4 regions of the Rhizobium fabae genome follow, and region 1 is predicted to be linked to each of the others. Evidence: predicted binding sites of a transcription regulator. Region 1 holds the regulator's gene; each other region holds the start of a gene.

What was found. The regulator PhoB, encoded in region 1, activates phosphate uptake and scavenging genes when phosphate is short. The targets are predictions, from matches to a motif close to TGTCATNNANCTGTCAT.
Region 2: EFB14_RS01395 (BtaA family protein) is a predicted target of PhoB. The motif match lies at 2,378-2,394, and genes of this name have one in related genera.
Region 3: olsB (l-ornithine N(alpha)-acyltransferase) is a predicted target of PhoB. The motif match lies at 2,813-2,829, and genes of this name have one in related genera.
Region 4: phnF (phosphonate metabolism transcriptional regulator PhnF) is a predicted target of PhoB. The motif match lies at 1,998-2,014, and genes of this name have one in related genera.

The regions. Positions count from the first base shown of each region.
Region 1 covers NZ_ML133649.1:180,467-185,401, forward strand. The annotation lists gene argF (ornithine carbamoyltransferase) at 1-461, opposite strand, end outside; gene EFB14_RS12115 (aspartate aminotransferase family protein) at 504-1,703, opposite strand; gene EFB14_RS12120 (GcrA family cell cycle regulator) at 2,128-2,661, shown strand; gene phoB (phosphate regulon transcriptional regulator PhoB) at 2,732-3,415, opposite strand; gene phoU (phosphate signaling complex protein PhoU) at 3,551-4,264, opposite strand; gene pstB (phosphate ABC transporter ATP-binding protein PstB) at 4,309-4,935, opposite strand, start outside.
Region 2 covers NZ_ML133645.1:266,703-271,637, forward strand. The annotation lists gene EFB14_RS01385 (lytic transglycosylase domain-containing protein) at 1-779, shown strand, start outside; gene EFB14_RS01390 (serine hydrolase domain-containing protein) at 843-2,246, opposite strand; gene EFB14_RS01395 (BtaA family protein) at 2,439-3,683, shown strand; gene EFB14_RS01400 (class I SAM-dependent methyltransferase) at 3,680-4,354, shown strand; gene EFB14_RS01405 (glycoside hydrolase family 25 protein) at 4,482-4,935, shown strand, end outside.
Region 3 covers NZ_ML133649.1:289,983-294,917, forward strand. The annotation lists gene lspA (signal peptidase II) at 1-429, shown strand, start outside; gene EFB14_RS12685 (PAS domain-containing hybrid sensor histidine kinase/response regulator) at 485-2,767, shown strand; gene olsB (l-ornithine N(alpha)-acyltransferase) at 2,877-3,755, shown strand; partial or broken gene EFB14_RS12695 (helix-turn-helix transcriptional regulator) at 3,825-4,803, opposite strand.
Region 4 covers NZ_ML133655.1:80,531-85,465, reverse strand. The annotation lists gene EFB14_RS22375 (carbon-phosphorus lyase complex subunit) at 1-838, opposite strand, end outside; gene phnH (phosphonate C-P lyase system protein PhnH) at 843-1,451, opposite strand; gene phnG (phosphonate C-P lyase system protein PhnG) at 1,451-1,927, opposite strand; gene phnF (phosphonate metabolism transcriptional regulator PhnF) at 2,046-2,783, shown strand; gene EFB14_RS22355 (2,3-bisphosphoglycerate-dependent phosphoglycerate mutase) at 2,830-3,465, opposite strand; gene dapB (4-hydroxy-tetrahydrodipicolinate reductase) at 3,487-4,311, opposite strand; gene EFB14_RS22345 (ABC transporter ATP-binding protein) at 4,331-4,935, opposite strand, start outside.

The DNA of each region.
Region 1 (4,935 bases):
ATGGTCTTGCCCTTGATCGGGCCGCGATGCTCCTCGAAGGTCATGATATCGGCCATGATCTGGCAGGGATGGGTGTCATCCGTCAGCGCATTGATCACAGGTACGGTCGCATGCTCGGCAAGCTCCAGCAGCCGCGAATGCTCGGTCGTGCGGATCATGATCGCATCGACATAGCGCGAGAGCACCTTGGCGGTGTCGCCGATCGTCTCGGCGCGGCCGAGCTGCATCTCGGTGCCGGAGAGGAACAGCGTTTCGCCGCCGAGCTGGCGCATGCCGACATCGAAGGAAACGCGGGTGCGCGTCGACGGCTTCTCGAAGATCATCGCCAGCATCTTGCCGGCGAGCGGCTTGTCGCCCGTGCCGGCCTTGAAGGCCTGCTTGCGGGCGAGCGCATCGTTCATGATGGTTCTGAGATCGGCTGATGTGACCGCCGAAAGGTCGAGGAAATGTTTAGGAGCCATATCGTGTTCTTACCTGTCGTGCGCCCGTAGGCGGCAATCCGTTCAAGCCGTCTTCTTGACCTTGGAGGCGCGAATGCTCTCGGCGGCGCGCTCGATGCGGACGAGGCCCTCGCGGGCCTCCTCGGCGGTGACGACGAGCGGGGGGAGAAGGCGGATGACGTTATCCCCGGCGGGCACGCCGAGCAGATGGGCGGCGCGGATCGCCTGCAGCAGTTCGGCGGAAGGAATAGCAGCCTTGATGCCGAGCAGAAGCCCCTCGCCTCTGATATCCTCGATCACGTCGGGATAACGATCCTTCAACGAGGCGAGACCCTGGCGGAAGACCAGCGCGACGTCACACACCTGCTGGAGGAAGCCTTCGGCGAGGATGATGTCGAGCACGGCACTGCCGACGGCCATGGCGAGCGGATTGCCGCCATAAGTCGAACCATGCGTGCCGGCCTTCATGCCGGAGGCGGCCTCGGCGGTGGCAAGGCAGGCGCCGAGCGGGAAACCGCCGCCGATGCCCTTGGCGACAGCCATGATATCGGGGGTGATACCCGACCATTCATGGGCGAAGAGCTTGCCGGTACGGCCAACGCCGGTCTGAACCTCGTCGAGGATCAGCAGCAGGCCCTTCTCGTCACAGATTTGGCGAAGCGCCTTCATGAATTCGGTGGTGGCGGGACGGACGCCGCCCTCGCCCTGCACCGGCTCGATGAGAATTGCGGCCGTGGCATCGGTGACCGCGGCGCGGACAGCTTCGATGTCGCCGAACGGCACCTGGTCGAAGCCCGGCGCCTTGGGGCCGAAGCCTTCGAGATATTTTTCCTGGCCGCCGGCAGCGATCGTCGCCAGCGTCCGCCCGTGGAAGGCGCCTTCAAAGGTGATGATATGGAAACGCTCGGGATGGCCCTTGGAATACTGGTAGCGACGCGCCGTCTTGATCGCGCATTCCAGCGCTTCCGCGCCCGAGTTGGTAAAGAACACCTTGTCTGCGAAGGTAGCATCCGTCAGGCGCTTTGCCAGGCGCTCCTGGCCGGGAATTTCATAAATGTTCGAGAGGTGCCAGACCTTGTCGGCCTGCTCCTTCAGCGCATTGACCACATGCGGGTTGCTATGGCCGACTGAGGTGACGGCAACGCCGGCGCCGAAATCGAGATATCGCTCGCCGCTTTCGGTGATCAGCCACACGCCCTCGCCTCGCTCGAACCGCAGCGGGGCACGAGAATAGGTGTCATAAAGCGGCGCGGCTTCAGCCATAGCGCGATCTCCCGTCAATGTTATCAAGGCGCTGGACTCCGGCTAAGGAAACCAGGTCCGAAAAATCAAAAATGCCGCCTTGCGGCGGCGAGTGGCACTATTTCCTTTTCGCGCTGCAATGTCAACAAAACTGCGCCCTTAGCGTATGCAGCAAGCTTGTACAGCGGCATTTTCGACCTTCAACAGGCATTATTGCAGAAATGACACGCAGGGGCAGCAAGTTGGGGAAAACTCCGAATTCGATTCATCCGGATTCATGCGACTCTTGTCACGGAGTCAGCCTCACACTAGGTTAAAGTTCAATTACTAGACTGCATGCGGCGGAACTAGTCACCAAAATTGATCAGGCGTTTCTTGTTTCGGAGACTTCCGGGACAACGGTGAGGGATTCTGCCATCACCAACGCAAAAGGTGGAGACAGGGCATGAACTGGACAGACGAGCGGGTCGAGAAACTCAAGAAGCTTTGGGCCGAAGGACTGAGCGCCAGCCAGATCGCTGCGCAGCTCGGCGGGGTCAGCAGAAACGCGGTCATCGGCAAGGTGCACAGGCTCAGCCTTCCCGGCCGCGCCAAGGCCGGCGGCACGGCCACCACGGCGCGAACGCCCAAGCGCGCGACATCGGCGCCGCGCGCACCGAACTATGCCTCGCGCATCGCTACCCGCACCGTTACCCGCCAGCAGGGCGCAACGATGCTGAAGGAAGAGATCGAGATCGAAACGATCGAGGAAATGGAATACGTGCCGGCCGGCAACGTGGTCGTGCCGATTTCCCGCCGCCTCGGCCTGACGGAACTCACCGAACGCACCTGCAAGTGGCCGGTCGGCGATCCGCTGAAGGACGACTTCCACTTCTGCGGCTGCGAATCCCCGGACAATTCGCCCTATTGCGGCTATCACCAGAAGCTGGCCTACCAGCCGGTCAATGAGCGCCGCAGGGCGGCCGCGCGCATCAGCTAAGCGAGCGAACATTGTCACATGAGAAACGGGCCAAGCGGCCCGTTTTTTTATGCGATTGGAATGGAAGCCGTCAGGCTTCCATCGAATAACCGGCGCCGCGGACGGTGCGGATGACGTCCTGCATGTTGGAAAAGTTCAGCGCCTTGCGCAAGCGGCCGACATGGACATCAACGGTGCGCTCGTCGACGTAGATATCGTGACCCCAGACGCCGTCCAGAAGCTGCGAGCGGGAGAAAACCCGGCCCGGCGACGACATCAGGAATTCCAGCAGGCGGAATTCCGTGGGGCCGAGGCGGACTTCGCGGCTCTTGCGATGGACGCGATGGGTTTCGCGGTCGAGTTCGATATCGCCGCATTTCAGCACCGTGGACAGAACTTCCGGACGGGCGCGGCGCAGCATCGCCTTGACGCGGGCGACGAGCTCGGGCGTCGAGAAGGGCTTGACGACGTAATCGTCGGCACCCGTCGAAAGCCCGCGCACGCGCTCGCTCTCTTCGCCGCGCGCCGTCAGCATGATGATCGGCAGGCGCTCGGTTTCCGGCCGCATGCGCAGGCGCCGGCAGAGCTCGATGCCGGAGACGCCGGGCAGCATCCAATCGAGGATGAGAAGATCGGGCGTGCGCTCCTGAAGCCTGATTTCGGCCTCGTCGCCACGAAGGATGGTATCGACCTCGAAGCCTTCTGCTTCGAGATTGTAGCGAAGAAGCACGCTGAGGGCTTCCTCGTCTTCAACAACTGCAACTCTCGGGATCATGCGTGTTGGTCTCCTCGCGCACGATCCTTAAACCGGGGGTGATTTAAGCACGGGATCTTGCGCAAAATCAGAAAGTGGCTGCGACCTCTTTGCGCGCCCGGATGGGCGCGCACGCAATCGGCAGGTCCGGAACCGTTATTCCGTCACAGCGCCAACGGTGTTGGCGCTGTCGTCCTTTGGACGATCGCCTTCCGGCTGCGCACCTGTCGCCATGTAGAAGATCGTCTCGGCGATGTTGGTGGCGTGGTCGCCAATGCGCTCGATGTTTTTGGCACAGAAGAGGAGATGCGTGCAGCTCGTAATGTTGCGCGGATCTTCCATCATGTAGGTCAGGAGTTCGCGGAACAGCGAGGTGTACATCGCGTCGATCTCGTTGTCGCGTTCGCGGATCGCGTTCGCCTTGTCGGCGGAGCGATTGGTGTAGACATCGAGCACTTCCTTGAGCTGGACGAGCGCCAGTTCGGAGAGATGCTCGAGACCGCGGGCGAGCTTGCGGGGAACGCCGGTGCTCTGCACGGCGATGACGCGCTTGGCGGTGTTCTTGCCGAGATCGCCGACACGTTCGAGATCGGCGGCGATCCGGATCGAACCCATGATTTCACGCAGGTCCGAGGCCATCGGCTGACGGCGGGCGATGGTGACGATCGCCTTGTCGCCGATTTCGCGTTCGGCGTGATCGAGGATCACATCGTCGGAGATGACCTTCTGCGCCAGCGCGGTATCGCCGTTGACCAGCGCCCGGACGGATTCGCTGACCATCTGCTCGGCCAGGCCGCCCATCTCGGAAATCCGCCTGGACAGGAACTTCAGATCATCATCATAGGCAGAAAAAATATGTGTCGATGCCATGGGGCTTTATCCTCGAATAACGGGAAGGCTTGCTGTCGCCAAAATCAGCCGAAGCGACCCATGATGTAGTCCTGGGTGCGCGGATCGTCGGGATTGGTGAACATCTTGTCGGTGTCGTTCTCCTCGACGAGGTTGCCGAGGTGGAACATGGCGGTGCGCTGCGAGACACGCGCGGCCTGCTGCATGGAGTGGGTGACGATGACGATCGTGTAGTTCTCGCGCAGTTCGTGGATCAGTTCCTCAACCTTGGCGGTGGCGATCGGGTCGAGCGCCGAGCAGGGCTCGTCCATCAGGATGACTTCGGGGCTGACAGCGACGGCGCGGGCAATGCAGAGGCGCTGCTGCTGACCGCCGGAGAGGCCGGTGCCGGATTCGTGCACGCGGTCCTTGACTTCGTTCCAGAGGCCGGCACGCTGCAGGCTGGTCTCGACGATCTGGTCGAGATCGGCCTTCGACTTGGCAAGGCCGTGGATGCGCGGGCCGTAGGAGACGTTTTCATAGATCGTCTTCGGGAACGGGTTCGGCTTCTGGAAGACCATGCCGACGCGGGCGCGAAGTTCGACGACGTCGATATCGGGATCATAGATATCGTCGGTGTCGAGCGTGATCTTGCCGGTGACGCGGCAGCCGTCGATCGTATCGTTCATGCGGTTGAGGCTCCGCAGGAAGGT
Region 2 (4,935 bases), on a different contig from region 1:
ATGCAACACTCGCCGCGATCCCGACGGCCGAGGGCGCTCCCGGCCAGGCAGTGGCCGGCGCCGTTCTTCCCCAGACGCAGACAACTCCTTCGCTGACCGCAACGGCGATGCCGGCTGCCACGGCGTCCCAGCCCGCCGATCTCGGCATCCAGCCGACAGCCTATGCACAAATCCCGCTGACGCCCGAGATGACGGCGATCCAGTCCGTCGTGCCGACGCCGCGTCCGGGCACGCCCGCGCAGCCGACGACGCAGCTTGCCTTTGCGGCAACGCCGCAGAACAGCGCCCTTGCTGCGCTCGCCGCTGTCGACACCACCCCGCGCTCCATGGATTACGGCTTCGACGAATCCGGGCCCATCGATCCGCCGACCGCGCCGCCGATGTTCAGCGACGACGACACCGACGACGCGCCGACCGTCGAGAAGAGCTTCGTCACCAAGCTCATCCAGAAATATTCGAAGATCTACGAAATTCCCGAGACACTGCTCCACCGCATCGTCCATCGCGAAAGCCGCTACAATCCGAAGGCCTATAACAAGCGCGGCTATTTCGGCCTGATGCAGATCAAGTACAACACCGCCAAATCCATGGGCTATGACGGTGCGCCGGGCGGCCTCTTCGACGCCGAGACCAACATCAAATATGCCGCGAAATATCTGCGCGGCGCCTGGCTCGTCTCCGACAACAAGGAAGACGACGCCGTCCGCCTCTATGCGCGCGGCTATTATTACGACGCCAAGCGCAAGGGCATGACCGACGTCGCCCAAGGCAATTATTGAAACCGGGCAATTTCTGACGACGAAGTCTGAAACGAAGCCTGCTTATGGCTGCGCTGGTGTGCGCTATTGCGATCCGGCCTGCTGTTGCGGCTCTCCCACTTCCGGCAAGGCTGCCAGGATCGCCTTGACAAGCGGCTGCGGCTGATAGCCGAGCCAGCCCGGCGTCAGTCCGAGCCGGACGACGACCAGCCCGGCGGAAGGCACGATCGCCATGCTCTGCCCGTCATGGCCCGTCAGCCAGAACGTATCCTCCGGCAGCCCGAACGCAGCGCTCGGTCCGCCGGGGGCGAGCCAGGCCTGGCCCTGCGTATACCGTCCGTTCGAAGCCGCCGTCGGAGTGCGCATGGCGCCGACGAAACCCTCCGGCAGCAGCCGCCGGCCGTTCCACACACCGTCCTGCAGCAGGAATTGCCCGAATCGCACCCAGTCATGCGCCGTTGCATAAAGATAGGAGCTGCCGGCAAACGTGCCGCGCGCGTCGACTTCGAAGACGGCGCTCGTCATGCCGAGCGGTGAAAACAGCGCGTCATGCGGATAGGAAAAGGCGGCCTGCGCGTTGCCGACCCTGTCCATCCAGATACGCGACAAGAGCACGGCCGTGCCGCTCGAATAGCGGAAAAGCTGGCCGGGTGCGGCCTCCATCGGCGCGTTGGCCGGCAGCGAGACCATGTCTGGATCGAGATAGAGCATGCGCGTCACGTCAGCGACATCGCCATAATCCTCGTTGAAGGAAAGGCCGCTCTCCATGCCGAGCAGGTCGGACACCTTGATCCTGGCTCGTTCGTCGTTCTTCCACTGCGCCAGCAGATGATCGTCGTCGAAGGAGATCTTGCCGTCGAGCATCAGCCGGCCGAGAATCGCAGCATTCACCGTCTTCGTCATCGACCAGCCGATCAGCGGCGTCTTCGCCGAGAAGCCGGGGCCATAGGCTTCAGCGACGATGCGGCCGCTGCGCACCACCACGATCGCCCGCATTGTCGGCCCGGCCAACCGGGCATCGGCCAGCAGCGCGGCGATCGTTTTGTCCGGCTCATTGCCGGCGCCCTCACCCTCCGGCCACAATGCGTCGCTTGCCTCCATCCTGGGCGGCGCATCGAAGGGCACGGCTTTCGCCGCCGCCTCGAAATCGCCGTCCGGCACGGTCGTGCAGCCGAGACCGCTGCGATAGAGCGCATAGCTCGGCGCAAACAGCCCCATGAAACGCGCCGTCACACGGTCGTTGTCGCGGTCGACGCCGACGCGCATCAGCCGCAGCAACGGATTTCCGGGCGCCTGAACATCGTCACGAAGCACCTCGTCCGCCTCGCGGCTGGCGATGAAGACATTCGAGCAGACGATCTTGGCGGCGTAACCGTCCCCGACGCGCAAGAGCTCCGGCGGCTGCACGAAGAGCCAGCCGGCGCCGGCGATGACGACGAGAACGAGAAGGAGAGCAAGCGCCTTCAGGACACGCAGAACAAATCGCATGGCATTCCTCCGAATGCCCGGAGAGAAGCAGGAATTGCGCTCGCCGGAAAGAGGGCGGCGCAAAGAAGGCCCATCCCCCCGATCACTTTCCGAGGAGGAGGATGCATCGAGAACGGAAGGCCCACAGCCCGCGTCATCAAACTGTAGCAGAGGCGCGTTACACGCCCTGAACGCTAAAAAGGTGACAGACTCATGTCAGAATTTGCACCGGATGCCGGCTTCCGCAAGAACCGGAAACTCAAGGACGCCCTTCTCCGCCACAAGGCTTTTTCGAAGGACGGTTTTTCCGAGCGCCTCTTCGGCCTTCTCTTCTCCGGCCTCGTCTATCCGCAGATCTGGGAAGATCCGGATCTCGACATGCAGGCGATGGAGCTGAAGCCAAACCATCGCATCGTCACCATCGGTTCCGGCGGCTGCAACATGCTCGCCTATCTCTCCAAGGCGCCGGCCTCGATCGACGTGGTCGATCTCAACCCGCACCATATCGCGCTGAACCGCCTGAAGCTCGCCGCCTTCAAGCATCTCCCCGATCATGCCGATCTGGTCCGCTTCCTGGCGATGCCGAACGAGAAGTCGAACAGCCGCGCCTTCGACCGGCACCTCTCCGCCAAGCTCGACGAGACGACCCGCAACTACTGGAACGGCCGCAAGTTCGGCCGCCGCCGCGTCACCGTCTTCGACCGCAATATCTATGAAACGGGCCTGCTCGGCCGCTTCATCGGCGCAGCCCATCTTCTTGCCCGCCTGCACGGCGTCAAGCTGCGCGAAATGACCAAGACCCGCACGATCCGCGAACAGCGCCAGTTCTTCGACGAACAGATCGCGCCCTTGTTCGAAAAGCCGGTAGTGCGGTGGATCACCGGCCGCAAGAGCTCGCTTTTCGGCCTCGGCATTCCGCCGCAGCAATATGACGAGCTCGCAAGCCTTGCAGACGATCATTCGATCGCGCCGGTGCTGAAGCATCGCCTGGAAAAGCTCGCCTGCCATTTCCCGATGAGCGACAACTATTTCGCCTGGCAGGCCTTCGGCCGGCGCTACGGCACCGAAAAGGAAGGGCCGCTGCCGACCTATCTGAAGCCGGAGCATTACGAGGTGATCCGCGCCAATGTCGACCGCGTCAACGTCCACCATGCAAGCTTCACCGAGCTTCTGGCGCGCGAACCGGCCGCCTCGCGCGACCGCTATATCCTGCTCGACGCGCAGGACTGGATGACGGACACGCAGCTCAACGACGTCTGGCGGGAAATCACCCGCACGGCGCGCGATGGCGCCCGTGTGATCTTCCGCACCGCTGCCGAGAAGAGCATCATCGAAGGCCGCCTGTCGCCCTCGATCCGCGACCAGTGGGATTACTTCGAGGAGAAGTCGCGTGAACTGACCGCGCTCGATCGCTCGGCGATTTATGGCGGCTTCCACATTTACGGGAAGAAGGCGTGAGCAAGGTCGGCACCGAGACGGCAGAAAAGAGCGGTGAACATGCCAGCCTCATGGATGGCATGTACCGCTACCAGCGCCATATCTACGACCTCACCCGCAAATATTATCTTCTCGGCCGCGACAGTACGATCCGCAATCTCGACGTGCCCGAGGGCGGCACCCTGCTCGAAGTCGGCTGCGGCACCGGCCGCAACATGGCCTTCGCCCACAAGCATTTCCCGACCGCCAAGCTGTTCGGCCTCGACATTTCCCAGGAAATGCTGATCTCGGCGCGCAAGACCTTCGCCACCAAGGCGACGATCCCGGAATTCCGAGTCGCCGACGCCACCGCGTTTACCCCGCGCGAATTCGGCGTCAGCGGTTTCGACCGCATCCTGATCTCCTATGCGTTGTCGATGATCCCGGATTGGGAACGCGCCGTCGACGCGTCGATCGCCGCGCTCAAACCCGGCGGCCAGTTGCACATCGTCGATTTCGGCCAGCAGGAAGGCCTGCCGCGCTGGTTCCGCCGCATGCTGCAGTCCTGGCTTGCGAAATTCCACGTCACCCCGCGCTCCGATCTGCGCGAGGTGCTGGAGGCGCAAGCCCATGAAAACAACGCGAGATTGTTGTTCGAAACCGTCGGCGGCGGTTATGCCTGGCGGGCGGCTATTATCAGCAAGCGCTCATAATTCGCTTGAAACTAACCGATTTTTTACGTTGATATGGTGAAAAGAGGGTTATTCCTCTGCTGGGCTCGTCATATTCGAAGGTCAGGCTGTGGGGCAAAGAGATCATTCGGTTCACGACGGGATACCCATGCGCCGGCTTTTGTTTTGCGTTCTGCCTTTGGCCATCCTCCTGGCCGGCTGCTCTTCAGCAGGTCATGACTATCTGGAAACCGCGTCGATCAAGCCGAAGATGCGCTTCAAGGACACCGATCCGCAGGATTTCGGTCCGAAGCATCCCCAGCTGAATGCCATCCATGGCATCGATATTTCCAAATGGCAGGGCGATATCGACTGGAGCACGGTGAGGAGCTCCGGCGTCGGCTTTGCCTTCATCAAGGCGACGGAAGGCAAAGACAGGGTCGATCCCCGCTTCGACGAATATTGGCGCGAGGCCCGCGCCGCCGGCATCCCGCACGCGCCCTATCATTTCTATTATTTCTGCTCTTCGGCCGACGAGCAGGCCGACTGGTTTATCCGCAACGTGCCGAAGGAGGCCATGCGCCTGCCGCCGGTGCTCGACGTCGAATGGAACGCCGAGTCGA
Region 3 (4,935 bases), 110 kb from region 1:
GTCCTCATCGACCAGGTCGTCAAGATCGCCGTCGATCATTACCTGCCGCTGCAGGAAGCCGTTCCCGTCATTCCGATGCTGGCGCTCTACCGCACCTACAATCTCGGCGTCGCCTTTTCCATGCTGTCTGGCATGGACGGCTGGTTCATCGTCGGCATGCGGCTCGTCATCGTCGCCTTCGTCATCTGGCTGTGGTACCGCACGGCGAAGGACCGCTGGCTCGCCCATCTCGGTTATGCGCTGATCATCGCGGGCGCGATCGGCAATCTCGTCGACCGCTTCGCCTACGGCCACGTGATCGATTACATCCTGTTCCACACCGAAAGCTGGTCCTTCGCGGTCTTCAATCTCGCCGACAGCTTCATCACGATCGGGGCCGGCTGCGTCATCCTCGACGAGCTTCTGCTGCCGAAAAAGGCCGGCCGCTAAAATCTTATCGAATTCCTGAAGGCATTCGGAAGGAGGCTCATGTTAGCTAGATACCATGCACAACCTGGGACAGTTGCAGGAAAGATTGTCCGCCGCCTTCGGGGGACCCGCCGCCAAGCCGCTTGAGATGCGGACGGAGGCTTCTCCCTCGCGACTTGGCGCATCGCCACGTCGGCAAGCCGATGAGGACAAGAGGGGGGCCGCAGCCACGAGGCTCCTGCTGGTCTATTGGCTTGGCGGAGCCGGCCTTCTTGCCGCAACGATCCTGACGCTGCTTGCCCATGCCAGCGAACCGCTGCTCCTTTCGGGCGGCCTCGTCGTTCTCGGCCTTGCCGTCATCGCGAGTTACGCCGTCCTCATGGTTCGGCGGCGCCGAACCGGGCAGCCCGCCGGCAAATCGATGCCGGAGTGGAACGACGGGGCGAAACTGTTTGCCGATGTGCACGACGTCCTCGGCGACATCACCGCCAGCCGCACCATGGACCGGCGCATCATCAGCGCCAACGACACGTTTCGCCGCCTCACCGGACGGCCACGCCCCGAGGGACGCACCTGCGAGGAGATCGGGCTTGCGTTCCGCCCCGGCCCCGTACCGCACTGCTACGACGTCGAGATTTCGACCCCGGAAGGCCAGCGCATCTTCCTCTGGCGCGACGTCGTCACCCGCGATCCGGCGGATGGACGCCTGCTGCTGCAGAGCGTTGCCCGCGATGTGACCGAGGAGCGGCTCGTTGCGCAGGCCCGCGAGGAGGCGCGGCAGAAGGCCGAATATAACAGCGCCGCAAAATCCAGGCTGCTTGCGACCGTCAGCCATGAGGTGCGCACACCGCTTTCCGGCATTCTCGGCATGACGCATCTGATCGCGGAGACGCGGCTGACGCAGGAACAGCAGAACTATCTCGCCAGCATCCGCCAGTCCGGCCACGCATTGACGCAGCTCGTCGAGGATCTGCTCGATTTCTCCACCATCGAGGTCGGCCGCTTCGAGTTGCATCCACGCTCGGAATCGCTGCGCAAGCTTCTGGAAAGCGTCGTCGAGATGCTCGCCCACCGCGCGCATGAAAAGGGCATCGAAATCGGCGCCACGGTGTCATCAGACCTGCCGGAGAACATGAACTTCGACCCGGCGCGACTGCGCCAGGTGCTCTTCAACGTCATCGGTAATGCCGTAAAATTCACCCAGGCCGGCGGCGTCTTCATCCGCGTGGCGCTTGATGTCAGCGACTTGCTGATCACCGTGACGGATACCGGTCCCGGTATGACACCGGAGGAGCAGGCGCGGGTCTTCGGCGAATTCGAGCAGGGCGGGACCGTTGCCGACAAGAGCAGCGGCACCGGGCTCGGCCTTGCCATCTCAGCCCGCATCATGCGCGAATTCGGCGGCGCGCTGACCGTTGCCAGCGAAAAGGGCAAAGGCAGCGAATTCACCATCCGCTTCCCCGTCGAGATCGGCAGCGAGCGGGCTGACCGGCGAAACACGCTGCTTGCCGGCAACAGCGTCGTGTTGCTGGCGCCGGCAGGGGCCGCGCGCACCGCGATCGCCGAGACCATCACCGCGCTCGGCGGCCTCTGCCATCTCGTCGGCGACGGCGAGAGCGCGCGCACGACACTGCTCGGCATGGCCGGCGGCGGACGGCGGCCGACCGATATTATCGTCGACCATCGCATGTCGGCGGAGTTTTCCACGCATCTGGCCGACCGCGTCGAAATTGCAGCCCTCGGGCTGCGCAAGGTTCTCCTCGTCAATCCGGAAGAGCGCAGCGCCCACCCGCTCGACCTGTTCGATGCCTGGCTTATCCGGCCGCTGCGCGAACAGTCGCTCATCGACGTGCTGCGCGGGCGCATGCGCGGCATGGAGAAACGCGACGCGCTGAACGACAACCAGCCCGGCTTCGGCCTTTCGGTGGCGGAGACGATGGTTGCGGCGAGTGGGCTCAGCATCCTGCTCGGTGAGGACGATCCGATCAATGCCATGCTGGTGCGCGTCATCCTGGAAAAGGGCGGGCATAAAGTGCGCCATGTCGAGGATTTCGAGACGCTGCTCGATTGTGCCCTTGGCGAGGCGAATGCCCGGCCCGACATCATCATCAGCGATCTCTCGATGCCTGGAGGCAACGGCATCGACATGCTGGGACGCCTGCGCGGCCACGAAAGGCGGCTCGATCTCGCCCCGGTGCCGGTGATCGTATTGACCGCTGACAAGAGCGACGACTCACGCCGCCAAGTGCTGCTCAACGGCGCCAACCGCGTCATGATAAAGCCGATGGACCCGGTGCGGCTTCTGACCGAAGTTCAGGCGGTGGCCGCACTTTCGGCCCGCCGGGCAAAGGCCCGATGAGGCGTTGTGGGAACCGGCACGCTTCTTGCGTCGTGAAATGCATTATGTCACTTTCCTGTCGTATAGAAGTGTTTTATGGCGTCGATAAGCCGGCAACGGGAGAATCGCCATGTCCTCCATCGACATCCTGAATCATGACACCACCGCAGAGGCTCCACGGCCCTCGACGGCTGCTGTGCAGAAGGACGGCGATATTCTCGGCCGCATCGGCAATCTGGAAACTCGCCTTGCCCGCACGGCACGCGAGATCGATGCCGCCCAGGCCGTGCGCTACCGCGTTTTCGTTGACGAGATGAAGGCGCAGCTACCGCCGGACGCAATGCGCCGCCAGCGTGATGTCGATGCCTATGATGCCTTCTGCGATCATCTGCTCGTTCTCGACCGCTCGCTGGAGGGCGATCCCGAAGACCAGATCGTCGGCACCTATCGGCTGTTGCGCCAGGATGTCGCCATCGCCAACGGCGGATTTTACTCGGCTTCCGAATTCGAGATCGATGGCCTCATCACCAAACATCCGGATAAGCGTTTCATGGAACTCGGCCGTTCCTGCGTCCTGCCGGAGTACCGCACCAAGCGCACGGTCGAGCTTCTGTGGCAGGGCAACTGGGCCTATGCGCTGAAGCACGGCGTCAGCGCCATGTTCGGCTGCGCGTCGTTCCCCGGCGTCTATCTCGAAAGCCATGCGCTGGCGCTGTCCTTCCTTTATCACACCGTGCTCGCGAAGAATGAATGGGCGGTCGGCGCCTTGCCGCATCTCGCCCGCAACATGGACCTGATGCCGGTCGAGGCGGTCAACCCGAAGCGGGCGCTGATGTCCCTGCCGCCGCTGATCAAGGGCTATATGCGCCTCGGCGCGATGGTCGGCTCCAGCGCCGTCGTCGATCATGCTTTCAACACGACAGACGTGCTGATCGTGCTGCCGATCTCCAGCATTTCGGACCGCTACCTGAATTACTACGGCGCCGACGCCGGCCGCTTCGCGAGCTAATCGACGCGAGCGACGATCGTCTTCGCCTGCCTATGAAAAGCCGATGCCAGCTTGGCCGATGGCGTGGCCTCATCCACCGGATCGTCTTCTCGTGTCCGACGGGTTCTCTCCATACGCCGCCCGATAGGTTGCCGCGAAACGGCCAAAGTGAAAGAACCCCCACTTCAGGCAGATGTCCCGCAACGGCTGCTGGTTTGAAGCATCGCGTAGATCTTCTCGGACCGCTTGCAAGCGGATTGCCCTGAGATAGGCCGCCGGTGTGGTTTCCTTGAAGTCACGAAAACCGACTTCAAGAGCGCGAATGGAAATGCCTGCCGCCTCCGCGACACTCTGCATCGTCAACGGCTGGGCGATGTTTGCGTGCATGAATTCAATGGCGCGACGGACATACCGCGGTGCGGTCAGATGGATTTTCTTGTCGAGCAGATGCGAGAGCCGATGCGGAATCAGGCGCACCACGAGATCGGCAAGCGCCTGGGTCAGGTTCAACATGGCGATTGAAGCAGCGGCCCGTTGTTGCGCATGCCGATGATGATCGTTTGGGCGAGGCTGCCGAATAACCGTCCCGCTGCCGTTGAAAAATCAATGATCGGTGCCAAGCCCATCGTCCCGATCAGGGGCGTCTCCAGTACGGAGGCGACGACCTGCGCTATGATTGTCCAGTTCAGATTGAGCGTATCTGACCGGTGAGGCGCTGCTTGTACGGAAATCCAGTCCGGCTCGATATTGTTCATCAATAGCAGCCGCCCAGGTGTGGCTTCCGCCACAGTCCGACCAAGCGCTACATTAAGAGCGCCAGTGCGCGGAACGACAATTGCCAGAGATTGCGACCCATGTGCCGTTCTTGCACCCCAGTTGCCGGAATCCTGGTTGCTGACCAGCGACAACCTTTCGTCACCCCAGACCCGACCTTCCAGTCGAGTGGTTTCTCTCGGCCATTGCGCCATGCGTGGAACGAACCAAACCCCTTGGTCAGGGCTTCAACCATATCGTCGAAAGTCGTTCCCTGAAATCGGGGGGTGAAATTGAGGGACGCATTTCCTGGCATGGGAACCCAAACGGCTGATGAAATATTAAAACAATCGAGCAGCAAAACCGTCTATTGCCCATTGCTTTTTTCAAGGTCCATGCGGGCAAATTTATGCCGCGCGTATAAGGTTATTGCATCAAAAGTATGACT
Region 4 (4,935 bases), on a different contig from region 1:
CGAACACCAGGCCGTAGCCGCGGGTGAATTGCGGCGGCGCCTTGGCGGACCCCTTGAACTGGTTGACCATCTGGCATTCGGTGATCTGGATTACGCCGAGCGAGACGGCGAAACCGAGTTCCGGCACATCGAATTCCACCTCGACTTCGCCGATGCGGATTTCGCCGGTGAAAGGGTGGTTGCGGCCATAGCCGCGCTGGGTGGAATAACCGAGCGCCAGCAGGAAGCCCTCGTCGCCGCGGGCAAGCGCCTGCAGGCGGAGATCCCGGGTCATCGGGAATTCCATCGGCTCGCGGGTCAGGTCGCCGATCTCGTGATCTTCGGGCATGTCGCCGTCAGCCTCGATAAGGCCTTCCTCGCCGAGGATTTCGGAGACGCGCATGACGCGGCCGGTCTCGGCCGAACGCTGTGCCGGCTCCTCTACGGCCTCGTCCGAAAGCAGCGAGGGATCGAGCAAGCGGTGCGTATAGTCGAAGGTGGGCCCGAGAAGCTGGCCGCCCGGCAGATCCTTGTACGTCGCCGAGATGCGGCGTTCGATCGTCATAGCAGCCGTGTCGAGCGGCTTCGAATAGCCGAAGCGCGGCAGCGTCGTGCGATAGGCGCGCAAGAGGAAGATCGCCTCGATCATATCGCCGCGCGATTGGCGCACGGCGAGGGCTGCGAGTGTGCGGTCGAAAAGCGAGGCCTCGGCCATGACGCGGTCGACGGCGAGCGCCAGCTGCGCGACGATCTGTTCGATGCCGATCGCGGACAGCGAACGGTCGCCGCGGCGGCGGTCGGCAAGCAGGCGGTGGGCATTGGCGATGGCGGCCTCGCCACCCTTGACGGCAACATACATGAGCTCAGATCTCCGTTGCTGTGATCTTGGTGGTGCGCGGCAGGCAGAGGAAACGTTTGCCCGATGTCAGCACGATGTCGACGCCGCGCGGAAACAGCGCGCGGTTCTCGGTCCAGAGCCTGAGGAAAGTGTCCGGCAGGCCGATCGGCTCCATTTCCGTCACGCTCTGAATGCCAGGCCCCATCAGCGCCAGCCTGCGCCCGCCTTCGAGTTCGGCGAGCTCCATGACGACGGTCGTCGAGCGGTCGGGATATTCTTGCGTGCCTGACGCAAACAGGCCGAAAGAGCAAAGCGCTGTGCCGGCCTCGATGAAGGCAAAGCGGGCCTCGGCCTTTTCAGCCGTCGACGGCGCGCCGGTATGGAAGCCGAGCCATTCCGCTACGCCGGATTTCGCCAGCGCGGAGGCAAGCCAGACCGGTGTGTCGTGGTCGCAAAGCGTCAGTGCGATCGCGCCTGCGGCGATGCCGAGCGGCGCCGGCGGGGTGACATCGGGCTGGACCGTCTGGATCGTACCGGAGCGAGCCATGCCGTCCATCAGCATCTTGAAGACACTCTGGGCATGGAAGACCGGCTCGCCAAAGCCGCCGGTCAGGGCTTCTGTCTTGAGAGCCATCAGTTGTCTCCCCGCACCATCGTGAAGAAATCGACCCGGGTCGCTGCCGTCTCGTCCGCCTTGCGGCGATCGGCGGCGGCGATCCGTTCGGCGATCGGCGAAAGCAGCGCCTGCTCGACGAAATCCCTCGTCGCTTCCTCCTGCCAGAGCGCGTCGAAGATCGCCGCAAGCCGCGCCTTTTCACGATCCGTACCAAGCGCCTGCGCATGGCCGATGGAGCCGGACTCGAGCCGGACCGTGGCGCGCGTCACCGTCACTTCACCGAGATTGAAGGGCGCTCCGCCGCCGCCGATGCGGCCGCGCACCATTACCAGCCCGGTCTCCGGCCCGCGCACCGGATGTGCCGTGGGCTTTTCCGGCAATGCATCCCAGACCGCCGAGAGTTCGCTCCGTTCCGCCCGCGCCAGCAGATCGGCGGCGCGTTTGCGCCCGGATGCCGTCTGTGACGCAGCGTCTTTCCTGTCCGCTGATATCATCGCCGCTTTCCTTAAAATGTCTATTGATATAGACAACCATACAAGCTATACCTAGCCTTAAATTGATGTCGTGACAAGCGTGTGACATCGTGAGGGTAAAATGGCAGGGTAGGGCTGCATGGCGGGATTGAAGCAGGTACAAAGACAGACCGGCGTGGCGCTCTGGCGCCAGATCGCCGATCGCATTCGCGAGGCGATCAGCAGCGGAGCCTATGACGAAACGGGAATGGTGCCGCCGGAAACGGTCCTGGCGCTGCAATTCGGCGTCAACCGGCATACGGTGCGCAGCGCTTTGGCGGCACTGGCGCAAGAGGGGATCGTGCGTGCGGTACAAGGTCGCGGCACGCTGATCGAGCGCAAGGAGCGGCTGAATTTCCCGATCACCCGGCGTACACGGTTCACCGCCGGCATCGGCGATCAGGCGCGTGAGATGCGCAGCCTTCTGCTCGATGAGGCGAACGAGGAGGCGAGCGCCGAGGTCGCTCGCTGGCTGGGCCTGAGGCAGGGGGAGGAAGTGATCCGCCTGGAAACATTGCGCCATGCCGACAAGCGGCCGGTGTCAAAGGCGACGAGCTGGTTTCCCGCCGGCCGTTTCGCGGGGATTGGCGAGGCCTATCGCAAGCACGAATCGATCACCAAGGCTTTCGCTGAACTCGGCCTGTCGGACTATATAAGAGCGACGACCGAGGTGACGGCCGCCCATGCAAACACGGCCGACCTGACCGATCTGGAACTCACCCCCGGCGCGATCCTGCTGATCGCCAAGGCGATGAATACCGATCTCGACGGCGTGCCGGTGCAATATTCGATCAGCCGCTTCGCGGCCGACCGGGTGCAGTTCACCATCGAGAATTGAAGCGGGTGGCGCGCCGGACAGTTCCGGCCGGCACGCCATACCGATTTCAGTGTGCGCCGGACATGTCGCCGAGCACTTCCTTGGACGCCACGGTGGAATCCGCGTTCAGCTTGTAGACCATGGGAACGCCGGTCGCGAGGTTAAGGGCGAGCACGCCTTCGCGGGTCAGCCCGTCGAGAACCATGACAAGCGAACGCAGCGAATTTCCGTGGGCGGCGACCAACACCTTCTCGCCCCTCAGCACGCGCGGCAGGATCTCGGTGAGGTAGTAGGGCCACACGCGGGCGCCGGTGTCGCGCAGACTTTCGCCACCCGGAGGCGGCACGTCATAGGAACGGCGCCAGACATGCACCTGTTCCTCGCCCCATTTGGCGCGCGCATCGTCCTTGTTGAGGCCGGAGAGATCGCCGTAATCGCGCTCGTTCAGCGCCTGGTCGCGGATCGTTTCAAGGTTCGGCTGGCCGACCTTGTCGAGGATGAGCTTCAGCGTGTGCTGCGCGCGCACGAGCGCCGAAGTATAGGCGACGTCGAACTTGATCCCGTAAGCGGCAAGCGCCTCGCCGCCGGTATTGGCTTCCTGGATGCCGAGCTCCGTCAGATCGGGATCCTTCCAGCCGGTGAAGAGATTCTTCAGGTTCCAGTCGCTCTGGCCGTGGCGAACGAGGACGAGGGTACCACTCATGAATATGCCTCCGTAATATCCTTATTGGGAAGAAAGCCCGAGCACGTCGAGCATGGAATACAGACCCGGCTTCTTGTCGCGCGCCCAGAGGGCCGCCTTGATGGCGCCGCGCGCAAAGATCGAACGGTCGGCCGCGCTGTGCGACAGGGTGACGATTTCGCCTTCGCCGGCGAAAAGCACGGAATGTTCGCCGATGACGGAGCCGCCGCGCAGCGTCGCAAAGCCGATCGTGCCGGCTTCGCGGGCGCCGGTATGGCCGTCGCGCACCCGCACCGATTTCGAGGCAAGATCGATGCCGCGCCCTTTGGCCGCCGCCTCGCCGAGGAGGAGTGCGGTGCCGGAAGGCGCATCCACCTTGTGTTTGTGGTGCATTTCCAGGATCTCGATATCCCAGTCAATAGGATCGAGCGCTCGCGCCGCCTGCCCCGCAAGCACGCTGAGCAGATTGACGCCGAGGCTCATATTGCCCGACTTGACGATGCGGGCATGGCGGGCCGCAGCGGCGATCCTGGCATCGTCGTCTGCCGAGCAGCCGGTGGTACCGATGACATGGACGATGCGGGCCTGGGCGGCAAGGCCCGAGAATTCTGCCGTTGCTGCAGGCGAGGTGAAGTCGAGCACGCCTTCGGCATGCAGGAAGGCCTGGAGCGGATCGTCGCCGATAATGATCCCGGTCGGGCCAAGCCCTGCGATCTCGCCGGCATCCCTGCCGATGAAGGGCGAGCCGGCGCGTTCGACCGCGGCATGCAGCGTTGCGCCCTCGATGGAATGGATAAGGCGGATCAGCGTCTGTCCCATGCGCCCTGCTGCGCCGACCACCACCAGTTTCATCGCAGCATCGCTCATGTCCGTCTCTTGTATCCGGTCAGTTTGAATCGGAGGCCGAAGGCCTCTGCAGATTGTTGAGGCGAGCGTAAAGACCGTCGCTCACCTTCGCAAGCGTCTCGTGATTGCCTTCCTCGACGACCCGGCCCTGCTGCATGACGACGATCTTGTCGGCGCGCACCACGGTTGACAGCCGGTGGGCGATGACGACGACGGTGCGTCCGGTCATTGCCTCGTCCAATGCCTTCTGCACGGCGGCCTCGGATTCGGTGTCCAGCGCGGAGGTCGCCTCGTCGAGAAGCAGGATCGGCGCATTGCGCACCAAAGCGCGCGCGATCGATAGCCGCTGGCGCTGTCCGCCCGAAAGCGTCACGCCGTTTTCGCCGACCGGCGTCTCGTAGCCCTGTGGCTGCCCGCAGATGAAATCATGCGCATAGGCAAGCCGCGCCGCCTCTTCTACCTCGGCATCGGTCGCCTCTGGCCTGCCATAGCGGATATTGTCGCGGATCGTGCCTTCGAACAGGTAGGGCTGCTGGGAGACATAGGCGAGCTGCTGGCGCAGCGACTTCTTGGTGATATGGGCGATATCCTGTCCGTCGATCAGGATTTCGCCTTCACCCGGATCGTAGAAGCGCGGAATGAGGC